Regions from separate parts of the Methylophilus flavus genome, predicted to be linked through region 2. Evidence: predicted binding sites of a transcription regulator. Region 2 holds the regulator's gene; each other region holds the start of a gene.
What was found. The regulator FliA, encoded in region 2, starts transcription of late flagellar genes. The targets are predictions, from matches to a motif close to CTAAAGTTNNCNNAAANNNTGCCGATANNA.
Positions count from the first base shown of each region.

Region 1 (4,443 bases), 300 kb from region 2:
GTATTGAGTTGCGCCATCTGGCTGGTCACCTGCGCATTATCCATAGGATTCAGCGGGTCCTGGTTTTTCATCTGCGTCACCAGCAGGGTCATGAAGCGGTCTTGTGCTTCATCAACAGTGCTGCCTTTAGAACTGCTTTTCTTGTTGACCGCATCAAGGATGTCCTGCGATACCTGGTTTGTATTGACGGTTGTCATGTTAAAAATCCTTATATAAGGTTATTGACCGATATTGAGTGTTTTGAGCAGCATGGATTTAGCCGCATTCATGGTTTCCACGTTGTTCTGGTAGGCACGGGATGCTGAAATCATATTGACCATTTCTTCGGTGACATTCACGTTAGGCATGGTGAGGTAGCCATCGCTGTTAGCCATCGGGTTTTTGGGGTCATAGACCATTTTGCCGGGCTTGGTATCTTCAATCACACGGTCTACCTGTACCGTGCTGGAATTGGTCGCAGCATCCTGCACCGCTTTAAACACCACCTGTTTGGCCTGGTAAGGCTTGCCGTCCGAGCTGACCACGCTATCAGCGTTAGCCAGGTTGCTGGCGACGGTGTTGAGGCGCAGCGACTGCGCACTCATGGCGGAGCCGGAAATCTTGAATACATTGAATAAAGACATATGCTTGCTCCTTTAACTTACTGTCCGGTGATCGCTGACAACATCTTCTTGATCTGGCCGGACATCATGGTAAGGCTGGCTTCATAACGGATACCGTTATCTACATAGGCATTACGCTCGACGTCCATATCTACCGTGTTGCCATCGACAGAGCCTTGCAGCACCGAGCGGAACAGCACATCGCCTGACGCCAGGTTGCCATTGCCAGCTGCAGCATTCATATGGCCACCATTGGTTTGCTGTAACAGGCCGGCAGGCTGTTGCGCAGGTTTTCCACCTGTGCTTTGCTGTAATGCTGCCTGCATGGTGGATTTAAAGTCTATGTCGCGTGCCTTGTATTGCGGTGTATCGGCATTGGCGATATTCGAAGCAAGCAATTCCTGACGCTGATTGCGCACGCGCAGCGCCGTCTGGTGAAAACTCAGCGCGGCATCCAGTTTGTTGATCATCGTCTTTTCCTTTCCCGGGCATTCCCCGAAAGAAATCTCAAGGTACTTTTAAAGTTTTGCCATCTGCCGTCGTTAACCCTGATAAGCGGGTCTGCTTTCACGCACACATGACTTTTACTAGCTGTGCTTAGTGTACGCGGCGATGGCAATAATGATTTCGGGATTAAGAGGGTGAAATACCCTTTATTTCATCAATGAGTTGATCCTGTCATGCGTAGAATGAGACTCCATGAAACCTCGTCTGCTTACCATTTTTGCTGCAGTGATCACTGGATTGATCGGGCTTTTAGCCTGCCATGTGCAGGCCGCTGATCGTATGCCGGCCGCTGCTGTGGCCACTAATCAACGTGCGGTAACACCAGCTGCAAGCGATATGCATACACGTGTTTACCAGACTGTCATGCAGTATGTGCAAGGTCAGACGCAAGGTTATCCAGGTAAAGTGAATATTGAAATCCAGCCATTGGATAACCGTATCCGTATCGCGGACTGTGACCTGATGGAAGGATTCAACGTGCAGGGCGCACGTCTGTGGGGGAAAACCCATATTGGTGTACGCTGCTTGCAATCAGCGACCAAGCCATGGACGATCTATGTACAGGCAGATGTGCAGGTTTGGGGTGAGTACGCGGTGACCGGGTTACCTGTCAGTCAGGGTTCACCAGTACAGGTATCTGATATCGTGATGCAGACCGGCGATCTAACCAAACTACCTTCAGGCATCATTACTGACCTGTCTATGCTGGAAGGCAAGAAAGCGTCATTGAATATGCCATTGGGCACCGTATTGAGACCTGAATTGCTCAAAGCAATGCCAGTGATCATGCAGGGCCAGATGGTGCAACTAAACAGCCGTGGTGAAGGATTTGTCATCTCGGCAGATGGCACCGCCATGCAAACCGCAAATGTCGGCCAGGTGGTGGATGTGAAAGTCAGCAGCGGCCAGGTGATCAAAGGCGTGGCGCAAGCTTCCGGCAAAGTGGATGTGCGTTTTTAGCCAGCAACAGTATTCAGGGTTTTAGAGTCGAAAATGCTTATTGATCATAAACTTGAGATAAAAAGTATATTAAGCACTAAAGTTCGCTTAAACTATGTCGTTAGTACTGTTAACAATTGAGGGTTTAGTGGCCCTTACATCCAGACAAACAGAGACAGAGGTACGGCATGAATATTTCAGACTCCATTAAAAAACTTGGTACCGTTGATAAACCGGTACTGGATAAAAGCACCAACAGCAAAAGCAGTGAAAAAGCGACTGGTTCTTCTGGCAACGCAACGTCAGATAATGTGACCTTGTCTGCAGCTTCAGTACAACTGCAAACACTGGAAGCCGGCCTTGCTAACGGTGAAGTCTTTGACACTAATAAAGTGGAAGAGATTAAAGCAGCGATTGCACGTGGTGATTTCTCGGTAGACACTGCCAAAGTGGCGGATGGTTTGCTGCAAACCGTAAAAGATTTGATACAACCGAATAAAGGATGACGTTATGAGTACTGCAGATCGCACTTCAGTTCCGGCTATTAGTTTTGAAGCCGATGCCACGCTGGTGGCCGAGTTGATTGACGATTTGCAGAACGAGCAAACGGCGTTAATTTCTGCTGACCTCGATATGATCGAGCAGATGGTAGATAGACGGGTAGGATTGTTGCAAGCCTTGGGTGAAGCCGCCAACACACGCTACACAGCGCTGGCAGCGGCAGGGTTCGAGGCGAATGAAAACGGCATGTCCAAATGGCTGGAATTGCGTTCCAGCTCAGTGCTGGATGATGCCTGGGTAAAATTCCAGAAGCAGCTGGCGCAAGCCAAAGAACTTAACCGCCTGAATGGCGTGCTGATCAACAAGCATTTCCTGCGTAACCAGGAAAAACTGGCTGTATTACAGGGTAATGCGACTAATAGTACGCAACTGTATGGCAAGAATGGCCAGTCACGCGGCGGCAGTAGCACACGGGCCAGTTTCTCTGTGTAACTAATTCAGTTTTTGTCAAAAAGCCGAATCAAATGATTCGGCTTTTTTAATGTGTTGCGGCAGGGTTGGATCCGCTGGGTCAGAAATGTTGCTGGCTTACTGCAGTTTTTCCAGTGTTTCCCAGCGTTCCAGTTTCTGCAGGATCAACGCTTCAATCTCGCTTAATCTGTCTTGCAAGGTTTTAGCCTGTTCCGGCGCCTGTTTATAAATATCCCCCTGCGCAAATTGCGTTTGAATCGCTGCTTGCTCCTTCTCTAACACTTCAATCTCTTGCGGCAAAGCTTCCAGCTCACGTTGCTCCTTGAAACTTAAGGTTTTTCGTGCGGGCGCCGTAGGTGACTGAGCTGCTGGCGCAGCAGTTACTTTTGGCGCAGGAGCGGTTTTGTTCCTGTCCTGGCTGAATCTTAACCAGTCATCATAGCCACCGCCGAATTCGGTCAGTTTCCCTTGCCCTTCAAACGCAATCACCTGCGTGACGGTGTTTTCCAGGAATGCCCGGTCATGACTGACGAGGAAGAGGGTGCCTGTGTAATCCTGTAACAAATTCTCAAGTAACTCCAGCGTATCAATATCCAGGTCATTGGTTGGCTCATCCAGCACCAGTACATTGGCAGGACGGGCAAACAGACGCGCCAACAGTAAACGGTTGCGTTCACCACCGGAAAGTGATTTCACCGGAGAACGAGAGCGTTGTGGCGGGAACAGGAAATCTTCCAGGTAGCTGATGACATGCTTGCGCTCGTTACCGATTTCCACAAAGTCCGAGCCCGGGCTGATGGTATCTGCCAGGGTGGCTTCTTCATCCAGTTGCTCGCGCATCTGGTCAAAATAGGCGACATTCACTTTTGTGCCGCGCTGGATATCGCCACTATCTGCTTCAATGTCACCCAGAATAAGTTTCAATAGCGTGGATTTGCCAATGCCGTTCGGGCCCAGTAAACCAATTTTATCGCCACGTAAAATACGGGTGCTGAAGCCTTTGATCAGGGTTTTGTCGCCATACGATTTGTAGACCTGATCAAGTTCTGCCACCAGTTTTCCACTACGTTCGCCAGCATCCAGGTTGAGCTTGACGTCGCCCTGGCGCTCACGTCTGGCTGCACGGTCCAGTCGTAGCGCTTCCAGTCTTCTCACGCGCCCCTCATTACGTGTGCGGCGTGCTTTAATGCCCTGGCGTATCCAGACTTCTTCCTGTGCCAGGAATTTATCGAACTTGGCCGCATGGGTTTCTTCGACTGCGAGCAGCTCTTCCTTTTTTACTTGATATTGAGAAAAGTTGCCCACAAAATCTGTCAGGTTGCCACGGTCAAGCTCGGTAATGCGGGTGGCCAGCTTGTCCAGGAAACGGCGGTCATGGGTGATAAACAACACACTGCCATTAAATCCCAGTAACAAGTCTTCC
Region 1 is NZ_JBHTLN010000001.1:707,053-711,495, reverse strand. It holds gene ACFQ2T_RS03335 (flagellar hook assembly protein FlgD) at 1-197, opposite strand, end outside; gene flgC (flagellar basal body rod protein FlgC) at 219-623, opposite strand; gene flgB (flagellar basal body rod protein FlgB) at 641-1,072, opposite strand; gene flgA (flagellar basal body P-ring formation chaperone FlgA) at 1,302-2,069, shown strand; gene flgM (flagellar biosynthesis anti-sigma factor FlgM) at 2,237-2,554, shown strand; gene ACFQ2T_RS03310 (flagella synthesis protein FlgN) at 2,559-3,041, shown strand; gene ACFQ2T_RS03305 (ATP-binding cassette domain-containing protein) at 3,138-4,443, opposite strand, start outside.
Region 1: the regulator FliA is predicted to act here: its motif matches at 2,146-2,175, upstream of flgM (flagellar biosynthesis anti-sigma factor FlgM).

Region 2 (4,443 bases):
TGCTTGAAACTGATATTGATAATACCGCTGGCAAGCAGTCCTCCGATTCTCCGAACGATGCTGCGCGCAGCCTGCTGGATTATGTGAATGGTCAGAGCACAAACGGGCAAACGGTTAGTGCTCAGGGAATGCCTGCTAAAGCCCAGCCGCGCATGGCGGATGCCAAGCCAGCTGCAAAACCGGTGATCGCTCAACCGGTGGCAGAAGAAACGCCGAGCAATGATCACATGATGATGGATTTTTTTAAACAGCACAGCGAGCAGCAGGAGCAGGCCTATCAGGTTGCCACGCAAACGCTGGAAGAAAAAATGCTGACCATGATGCAGGAGATGCGTCATATGCGCAGCAACTTTGAAACGCAGATGAGTGCCATGACCTGGCAGCATCATTTGCAGCACAGCCCGGCCAAGTCAAAAGTATTGAGCACCCTGCTTTCTGCCAGCTTCAGCGCTGCGCTGTCACGCCAGATCGCGGAAAAAATGCCACAACATATTGATGTGAACAAGGCACCGATGTGGGCGAAAGAAGTGATCAGCCGCAACCTGCATACTCTGGATGATGAAGATGCATTGCTGGATAAAGGCGGTGTATACGCCCTGGTTGGCCCTACTGGTGTCGGTAAAACAACGACCACAGCCAAACTGGCTGCCCGTTATGTAATGAAACACGGCACCCAGAACCTGGGCCTGATCACCACTGACAGCTACCGTATCGGCGGCTACGAACAATTACGTATCTACGGCAAGATCCTTGGCGTGATGGTGCATGCGGTAAAAGATGAAGAAGATTTGAAGATTGCCCTGAATGAGTTAAAAGGCAAGCACATGATCCTGATTGATACCGTCGGTGTCAGCCAGCGTGACCAGGCCGTGACTGAACAGCTATCCATGCTGAGCAGGGCTGAAACCCCTATCCAGAAACTGTTATGCCTGAACGCGACTTCAACCGGTGAAACATTGACCGATGTGATGCGCAGCTATAAAAAGCATGATATTGCCGGTTGTATCGTGACCAAACTGGATGAAGCGGCTGCGATTGGCAATGTGCTGGATGTGCTGATCCGTGAGCGTATGCGTCTGTACTACACCACCGGCGGTCAACGCGTGCCGGAAGATATTGAAGTAGCCAATAAACACGCCCTGGTGGAAAGAGTGTTAACCCCGCATCAATCCAGCCTGCCTTATCAATACCTGGATGAAGAGTTGCCACTGGTGATTTCGAGCATGATGCAGGCGCAGGGAGATCAGCAGCATGTTTAATTACCGTGACCAGGCCGATGGCTTGCGCCGTATCATGGCCAGGTCATCCGCACGCATGATCAGCGTCATGTCAGCAAATGGCCAGCCTGCTGACAACTGGCTTAGCCAGTTGGCCGCCAGCATGGTCAGCCCCGGCAAGCAGGTGCTATTGATACAGGCCAAGCAGCGCCCCATGACCAAATACACCTTGCAAGCTGTGGCGTTACGCAAAAATATACTCAGCCGCGCTGTGGTCAAACATCCGCAAGGCTACGACCTTGCCAGCCTGACCGAAACTGACGCATTAACCTCGCCTTTATCCGGCGATTTAAAAACCGAGCTCGACGCTATAGTGAACCAACTTGCGTATGACTACGATACCGTAATGATAGAAGCTTTATTAGACCCGAGTGACCAGACATTAGTCCTGCCCGTGATGGCCCAGCATACCCTGGTGATCCAGATGGAACGCCATGATGAGGCCATTAAATCAGCCTATACCACCATCAAGCGCATTTGCCAGCAACATGGCCAGATGCCTTTAAGTGTCGTGGTCACGGATGCCAGTCATGAACAAGGCCAGCAATACTTCATGCGGCTGAACCAGGTCTGCCAGCAGTTCCTGGGAGTCACCCTGAGTTTTCTGGGTGCGATTCCTGATGGAAAATCAATGCAAAAAGCCCAGGCTAAACCTAATGCCGGTTTAAAAAACCGTCTTGCAGTCGAGCCAACGCCGGCAATGCAGTCAGCCATGGCGTTTAAAGCCATTGCCAAAAGCCTGGATCAACAACGTTTAACCACGTCGTCACTGGCTGCTGCCTAGAGTAAAGAGGGAAAACATGTATACCGCTAAAGGCAAAACCAACAATACTGACCAGATGCTGAAGCAGCATAGCGGCCTGGTCAAAAGAATGGCCTACCAGCTTAAATCCAAATTGCCCTCCTGCGTGGAAGTCGACGATCTGGTGCAGGCCGGGATGATAGGCCTGATGGATGCGATTCAACGTTACGAAGATACGCACGGAGCCCAGTTTGAAACCTACGCGTCACAACGTGTACGTGGCGCCATGCTGGACGAGTTACGTGGTGCCGACTGGCTGCCACGCGGTATACGCAAAAACATGCGTGATATCGAAGTGGCCGTACAGCAACTGGAACAGAAATTAGGCCGCCCGCCGACTGAATCCGAAATCGCCAAGCACATGAACTTCAGCCTTGAAGACTACTATGATGTATTGAGTGACTGTCAGGGTCACCAGCTGATCTATTACGAAGATTTTCATGACGATGATGGCGGTGGCGAACACTTTCTTGACCGTTTTGTCGATGATGACAGTAGTAATGACCCGGTAAAATCCTTGCTGGAAAGTGATTTCCGCGAAGCATTGATCGCTTCGATAGATAATCTGCCGGAACGGGAAAAAATGCTGATGGGCCTTTACTACGAACAGGAACTGAACCTGAAAGAGATAGGCGCCATCATGAATGTCTCGGAATCCCGCGTATGCCAGCTGCACAGCCAGGCCGTCGCCCGCTTGCGTGCGTCCATGCGTGACAAGTCCTGGACCGGAGTATCCTAATGGATTGGGGCAGCGTTGCAGGATTGATCATTGCGATCGCTGGCCTGGTGCTGGGGCAAACCCTGGAAGGTGGGCACCTGAAGTCACTCATGCAGCCAGCCGCTTTTATGGTGGTAATGCTGGGGACTATCGGCGCCGTGTTGCTGCAAAGTGAACTCAAGTTATTTCTCAAAGGTCTGCGCATGCTGCGCTGGGTGTTTGTGCATCCTGAAGATGATCGTCACAAACTGGCCCAGCGTATTAACCAATGGAGCCAGCAAGCACGCAAGGAAAGCGTGTTATCGCTGGAAAGCCATATCAAGCGAGAGAAAGACCCCTTTGTGCGTAAAGGATTACAGTTATTGGTCGATGGCACCCCTGCTGACCGCATCCGCGAAGTGTGCGCCATCGATATGTATTATTTTGAAGTGCAGGAACGTGATGCGGCCAAAATCTGGTCTGCTGCCGGTGGTTATGCGCCTACAGTGGGTATTATTGGCGCGGTGCTGGGCCTGATCCATGTCATGGAAAACCTGTCGGATCCTGCCAAAATCGGTAGCGGCATTGCGGTGGCTTTCGTGGCCACCATTTATGGGGTTGCGCTGGCTAACCTGGTGTTTCTGCCGATTGCCAATAAATTGAAGGGGCATATACAGCATGAGATTTCACGCCGTGAAATGTTGCTGAATGCCTGGGTCTCCATCGCCAGGGGCGATAACCCGAAACTGGTCAGTGAACGCCTGGAAGCCTATCTGCGCCTCAGGGAGTCGTAATGTACCGGCGCAGGATTCACGATGACGACGATGACGGCCACGACAGGTGGCTGATTTCCTATGCGGATTTCATCACCCTGCTGTTCGCTTTTTTTGTGGTGATGTATGCCACATCGACCATTAACCTGAATAAATACCAGACGCTATCCAATTCGGTAGTCACTGCGTTTCAGGGTAAGCCTGGTCAACCACAATCCCTGAATACCGAAACTCCGTCTGCGCTGCAAAACCTGAGTGCAATCAAGAAACCATTGCCGCTGAGTTATTTGTACCAGGAGAAAAAGCAGCGTGACTTGGAAAAAATGCGTGCCATAGGTCAACAATTGGCGAACGTGCTTTCAGTATGGATAGAACAGAAAGCCATCACCGTGCAACAAGGCGAGTTTGGCGTGGATATTGCCATCCAGAATAAATTACTGTTCAAGGCTGATCAATCCACCATGTCAGACGAAGGCCCTTACGTCATTAAACTGGTGAGCGAAGTGTTGAAAAACGAATATCGCACCATACAGGTTGAAGGCCACATTGACCGCCATGCTTTTGCTGATGATGCTAACCCCGAGGCTAAACGCTGGGAAATAACTGCCACTCAGGCGGCGCGTGTGGCGGGTATCCTAGGTACTCGCGGTGTGATCAGCAAGCGACTTTCTGCCATCGGCCTGGCTGATACCAAACCGGCATCCAGCAGTGAAAACAACCTGGCGCAAACCATCAATAACCGTATAATCATCCGCATTCTCACGGCTGAAAGTAATGCACAGCAGGCCGCCAATAATACCATTACTACCCAGCTGGAGATTTTGCCAAAAGCGGTTGAGTCACTGGAAGAACCTGTCACTAGCCCCGCTGCAGGAGTTCCTGCTGACGTGTCCA
Region 2 is NZ_JBHTLN010000001.1:409,277-413,719, reverse strand. It holds gene flhF (flagellar biosynthesis protein FlhF) at 1-1,259, shown strand, start outside; gene ACFQ2T_RS01950 (MinD/ParA family ATP-binding protein) at 1,252-2,061, shown strand; gene ACFQ2T_RS01945 (RNA polymerase sigma factor FliA) at 2,078-2,818, shown strand; gene ACFQ2T_RS01940 (flagellar motor protein) at 2,818-3,570, shown strand; gene ACFQ2T_RS01935 (flagellar motor protein MotB) at 3,570-4,443, shown strand, end outside.

Region 3 (4,443 bases), 310 kb from region 2:
CAGACCACGTTATGTGGGCGATATCCTGACTGTACGTATTACAGAGAACACCACCGCCAACAAAGCATCTGATAACGGACAGAGCAAAGATGGTTCAGTCGGCGCTTCCATTACCGGCCTGTTCGGGCATAACGTGCCTAAATCAGCCTTTAATGCAGGTTCCAGCTTGTCTTTCAAAGACAAGGCCAGTGCCGATGCCAGCAATACGTTCAGTGGCTCTGTCACTGCGACTGTGGTCGATGTGTTACCTAATGGCTACCTGGTCATCAGTGGCGAAAAACAGATCGGCTTTGACAAAGGTACCGAATACGTGAGGTTTTCCGGTGTGGTTAACCCGGACACCATTACCATCGGTAACGAAGTTCTCTCTACCAAAGTGGCAGATACGCGTGTCGAGTATCGCTCCAGCAGCAAGATTGATGCTGCCGAAGCGTTCTCCATCTTCTCCCGCTTCTTTCTTAGCATGATCCCGTTATAGGAGAGTTGAACATGCCACGCCTGTTTAACACATTCACCCGCACTGCCACGCAGCTACTTAACCTGATAGTGATATCAGGTTTGGTGCTATCCGCACCTTTAGCGCATGCAGAGCGTATCAAAGATATCAGCAATATCCAGGGCGTACGCGCCAACCAGTTGATCGGTTACGGTCTGGTGGTAGGCCTCGATGGCACCGGTGACATGACCACGCAAACACCGTTTACCGTACAAAGTATCATCAGCATGATGAACCAGATGGGCATCACTTTGCCGCCTGGTACCAACCTGCAACTGAAAAACGTGGCTGCCGTCATGGTGACCAGCTCCCTGCCCGCTTTCGCCCAACCCGGCCAGACACTGGATGTGACGGTTTCCTCCATGGGTAATGCCAAGAGCTTGCGTGGCGGTACCTTGCTGATGACACCGCTTAAAGGGGCTGATGGTCAGATTTATGCCATGGGCCAGGGCAACCTGGTGGTTGGCGGCGTCGGTGCTGCGGCCAATGGCAGCTCGGCACAGATCAATCACCTGAGCGTAGGCCGTATTTCAGATGGTGCAACGGTTGAACGTGCCCTGCCTAACACCCTGCTGAACCAGGACCTGGTTAAACTCGAACTGAAAGAAAGTGATTTCTCCACTGCCAACAACGTGGTGGAAGCCATCAACAAGAAATTTGGACCGATGACTGCGCAGGCTGAAAGCGGCCGCGTGATCCAGGTGCGCCCACCGGAAACCATGAGCCGTGTGTCTTTCCTGGCTAACCTGGAAACCATCAATGTGGCACTGGCGGCAACACCGGCCAAGATCATCATGAATGCACGTACCGGTTCCGTAGTCATGAACAAGGCCGTGACGCTGGATAGCTGCGCAGTTTCCCACGGTAACCTGTCTGTGGTCGTCAATACTTCACCAGTGATCAGCCAGCCTGGCCCATTCTCGAATGGCCAGACAGTATCGACCGCCATTTCCGAGATCAATATCAACAAGGAACCTGGCAAAGTACTCAAGTTGAACAATGGTGCCAACCTGGCAGATGTTGTGAAAGCACTGAACTCGATTGGCACCACGCCGCAAGACTTGCTGGCCATTCTGCAGGCGATGAAAGCCGCAGGTGCGCTGAACGCAGAGCTAGAGGTCATCTAAGCGAGATTGCCATGCAACCACGTGTCGATCCTAACAGTCTGGCCATCGATGGCAGCGCGCTAAACGGCCTCAAGAACGCCAAAAGCGATTCGCCGGAAGCCATACGTGCGGTCGCCCGCCAGTTTGAAGGCGTGCTGATGAACATGATGCTGAAAAGCATGCGCGACACCGTGCCGCAGGATGGCATCACCGATAACGAACAAAGCAAGATGTTCATGGGCATGCTGGACCAGCAGCTCACGACACAACTCAGCCAGAAAGGCATGGGCCTGACCGAAGTACTGGTCAGGCAATTGAGCAAGTTCAGCCCCAAACCCGCTGAAGAAACTGATAAAACAAAAACCCAATTGCATGACACTAAAAACAACCTGGTGAATGGTTTGTCATCGAGTAACCCTTCTTCAGGCAAAACCGTATTAATGCAGGCCGCACAGAAGATACGTGAAGCCTATCAGCAATGGGACGCGACCACTCCTGACACTACGAAAGCAGATAACGATACTGCCTGGGCACGCGGTATTCCTGAGCTGCCGCCATTGATGGAAGAAGCACAGGAAAACGTGAAGAACTTCACTTTGCCACAAGCTGCGCCTTTAGCGACAGCCATGAGCGAAGTCGCCAGTAAGACACAACAGTTTATCCAGCGCATGTTGCCGCACGCGCAAGCTGCCAGCAGCGATTCAGGTATTCCGGCCAAATTCATGATCGGCCAGGCGGCACTGGAAAGCGGTTGGGGTAAACATGAAATCAAGACCACCAATGGTGTGAATAGCCACAACCTGTTCGGCATCAAAGCCGATGCCAGCTGGAAAGGCAAAGTAGCGAACAGTGTCACTACCGAATACGTGAATGGCGTAAAGGAAACCCGCGTAGAAAAATTCCGTGCCTATGACAGTTACAGCGATGCCTTCAAAGATTATGCCAAATTGATTTCACAAAATCCACGCTATGAAAAAGCCATGAGTAACACCCACGATGCCAGTGCTTATGCCCATGCACTGCAACGCGCAGGCTACGCGACTGACCCGCAATATGGCAAAAAACTGACGCAGGTCATCAAGCATCTGCAAAGTTAGTATGAAGGAAATGCGGAATAATTGATCGAGCGAGATGAAGTGCAAGACGCACGGAACGCAGGAGCCGAGACAGTATGAGTATACGGCGAGGTTCAGAGTACCGGGCAACGCAGCAATTCGCTCGCGCAGACATTTATTCTGTGTTTCCTAAAGAATTTTAAAAAACTGCCGTTAGGCTAACTAATTGTAACTTTACATTCGTGTCAACCGTTCTGCAGGACCAAGACACATGAGGGCTCAAGTATGTCCAACATATTAAATATCGGCAAAAGTGCTTTAAACGCAGCCCAGATCGGGATTGCCACTACCGGCCACAACATTGCTAACGCATCCACTCCCGGCTATACCCGGCAGGTGATCGTACAGGCGGCGTCACAAGCGCAGAACTTTGGCTATGGTTTTGTCGGCCAGGGCACGGATATTACCGGCATCAACCGCGTATACAACGACACACTGGCCAAACAATTACTGAATACCACCTCTACCAGCAGCGCCAGCACTGCTTATTACAACAGTATTAATGAAATCAACGGCTTGCTTTCCGACTCTAACGCAGGCTTAAGCCCGGTGATGACCAAGTTTTTCAGTGCGGTCAGCGCTGCAGCGGCTAACCCTACAGATGTCGCCACCAGACAAACGGTACTCTCCTCGGCGAATTCCCTGCTGAATCGCTTTTCAGCAGTCAACAGCCGCCTGGATGATATCCGCCAGAGCCTGAACACACAAGTGTCGGCCAGTGTGAATACCATCAACAGCTATGCCACCCAGATTTCGCAATTGAACCTGGTGATAGACAAGGCGATGAGTACCACCGGCAATCCACCTAATGACCTGATGGATCAACGCGATCTGTTGATGTCCAAGCTGAGTGAGCAGGTCAAAACGACAGTCGTCAAGCAAAGCAATGGTAACTATGATGTATTCATAGGCAATGGCATGCCGTTGGTGGTGGGTGATGACACCTATCCGCTATATGCGCAATCCAGCTACACTGACCCTGGTCGCCTCGAAATCGCATACGGCGATAAAAGCACCCCGAAAATTATCGATAGCGCTACTTTGGCTGGCGGTACATTGGGCGGCATTCTGACCTTCAGGAATGAAACACTGGATACGGTACAAAACCAGATTGGCCAGCTGGCGATCACGCTGGCGAGCCAGTTCAATGACATGCAGCAAAAGGGTTACGACCTGAACGGCACTGCCGGTGTGGCCATGTTTAACATTCCGCAGCCACAGACCATCAGCAGCGCAAATAACGTAGACAAATCAAAGATGGCCAGTGCTACGTTTGTGCCGGGACAATCGCAACAAATAACCAGTAGCGACTACACGCTGAAATATACCGGTGGTCAGTACAATATTATCCGCAACAGCGATAAAACCGTTACCAGCGCAGCTACCTTACCGGTCACCGTCGATGGCATTGAATTTAATGTGAATACCTCAACACCGGTAGAAGGTGACGAGTACATGATCCGCCCAACCCAGGGTGCGGCAAGCAAAATCACACTCGCCTTTGATGATGTTGAAAAACTGGCACTGGCAGAACGTGTGGATGCGAATGGCAACGTGATCGCTTTTAAAGGTGCCGGTGACAATACCAACGGTTTGCGCCTGGCACAACTACAGGACGCTGCCAGCGTACGCTTGCTGGGCAGTAATGCCAACCGCTCCTATGCCCAGGCATTTGCCTTGATGGTGAGCGCCGTCGGCACCAAAACCAACGAGATGATGGTCACCA
Region 3 is NZ_JBHTLN010000001.1:715,109-719,551, forward strand. It holds gene ACFQ2T_RS03355 (flagellar basal body L-ring protein FlgH) at 1-478, shown strand, start outside; gene ACFQ2T_RS03360 (flagellar basal body P-ring protein FlgI) at 490-1,623, shown strand; gene flgJ (flagellar assembly peptidoglycan hydrolase FlgJ) at 1,635-2,699, shown strand; gene flgK (flagellar hook-associated protein FlgK) at 2,943-4,443, shown strand, end outside.
Region 3: the regulator FliA is predicted to act here: its motif matches at 2,847-2,876, upstream of flgK (flagellar hook-associated protein FlgK).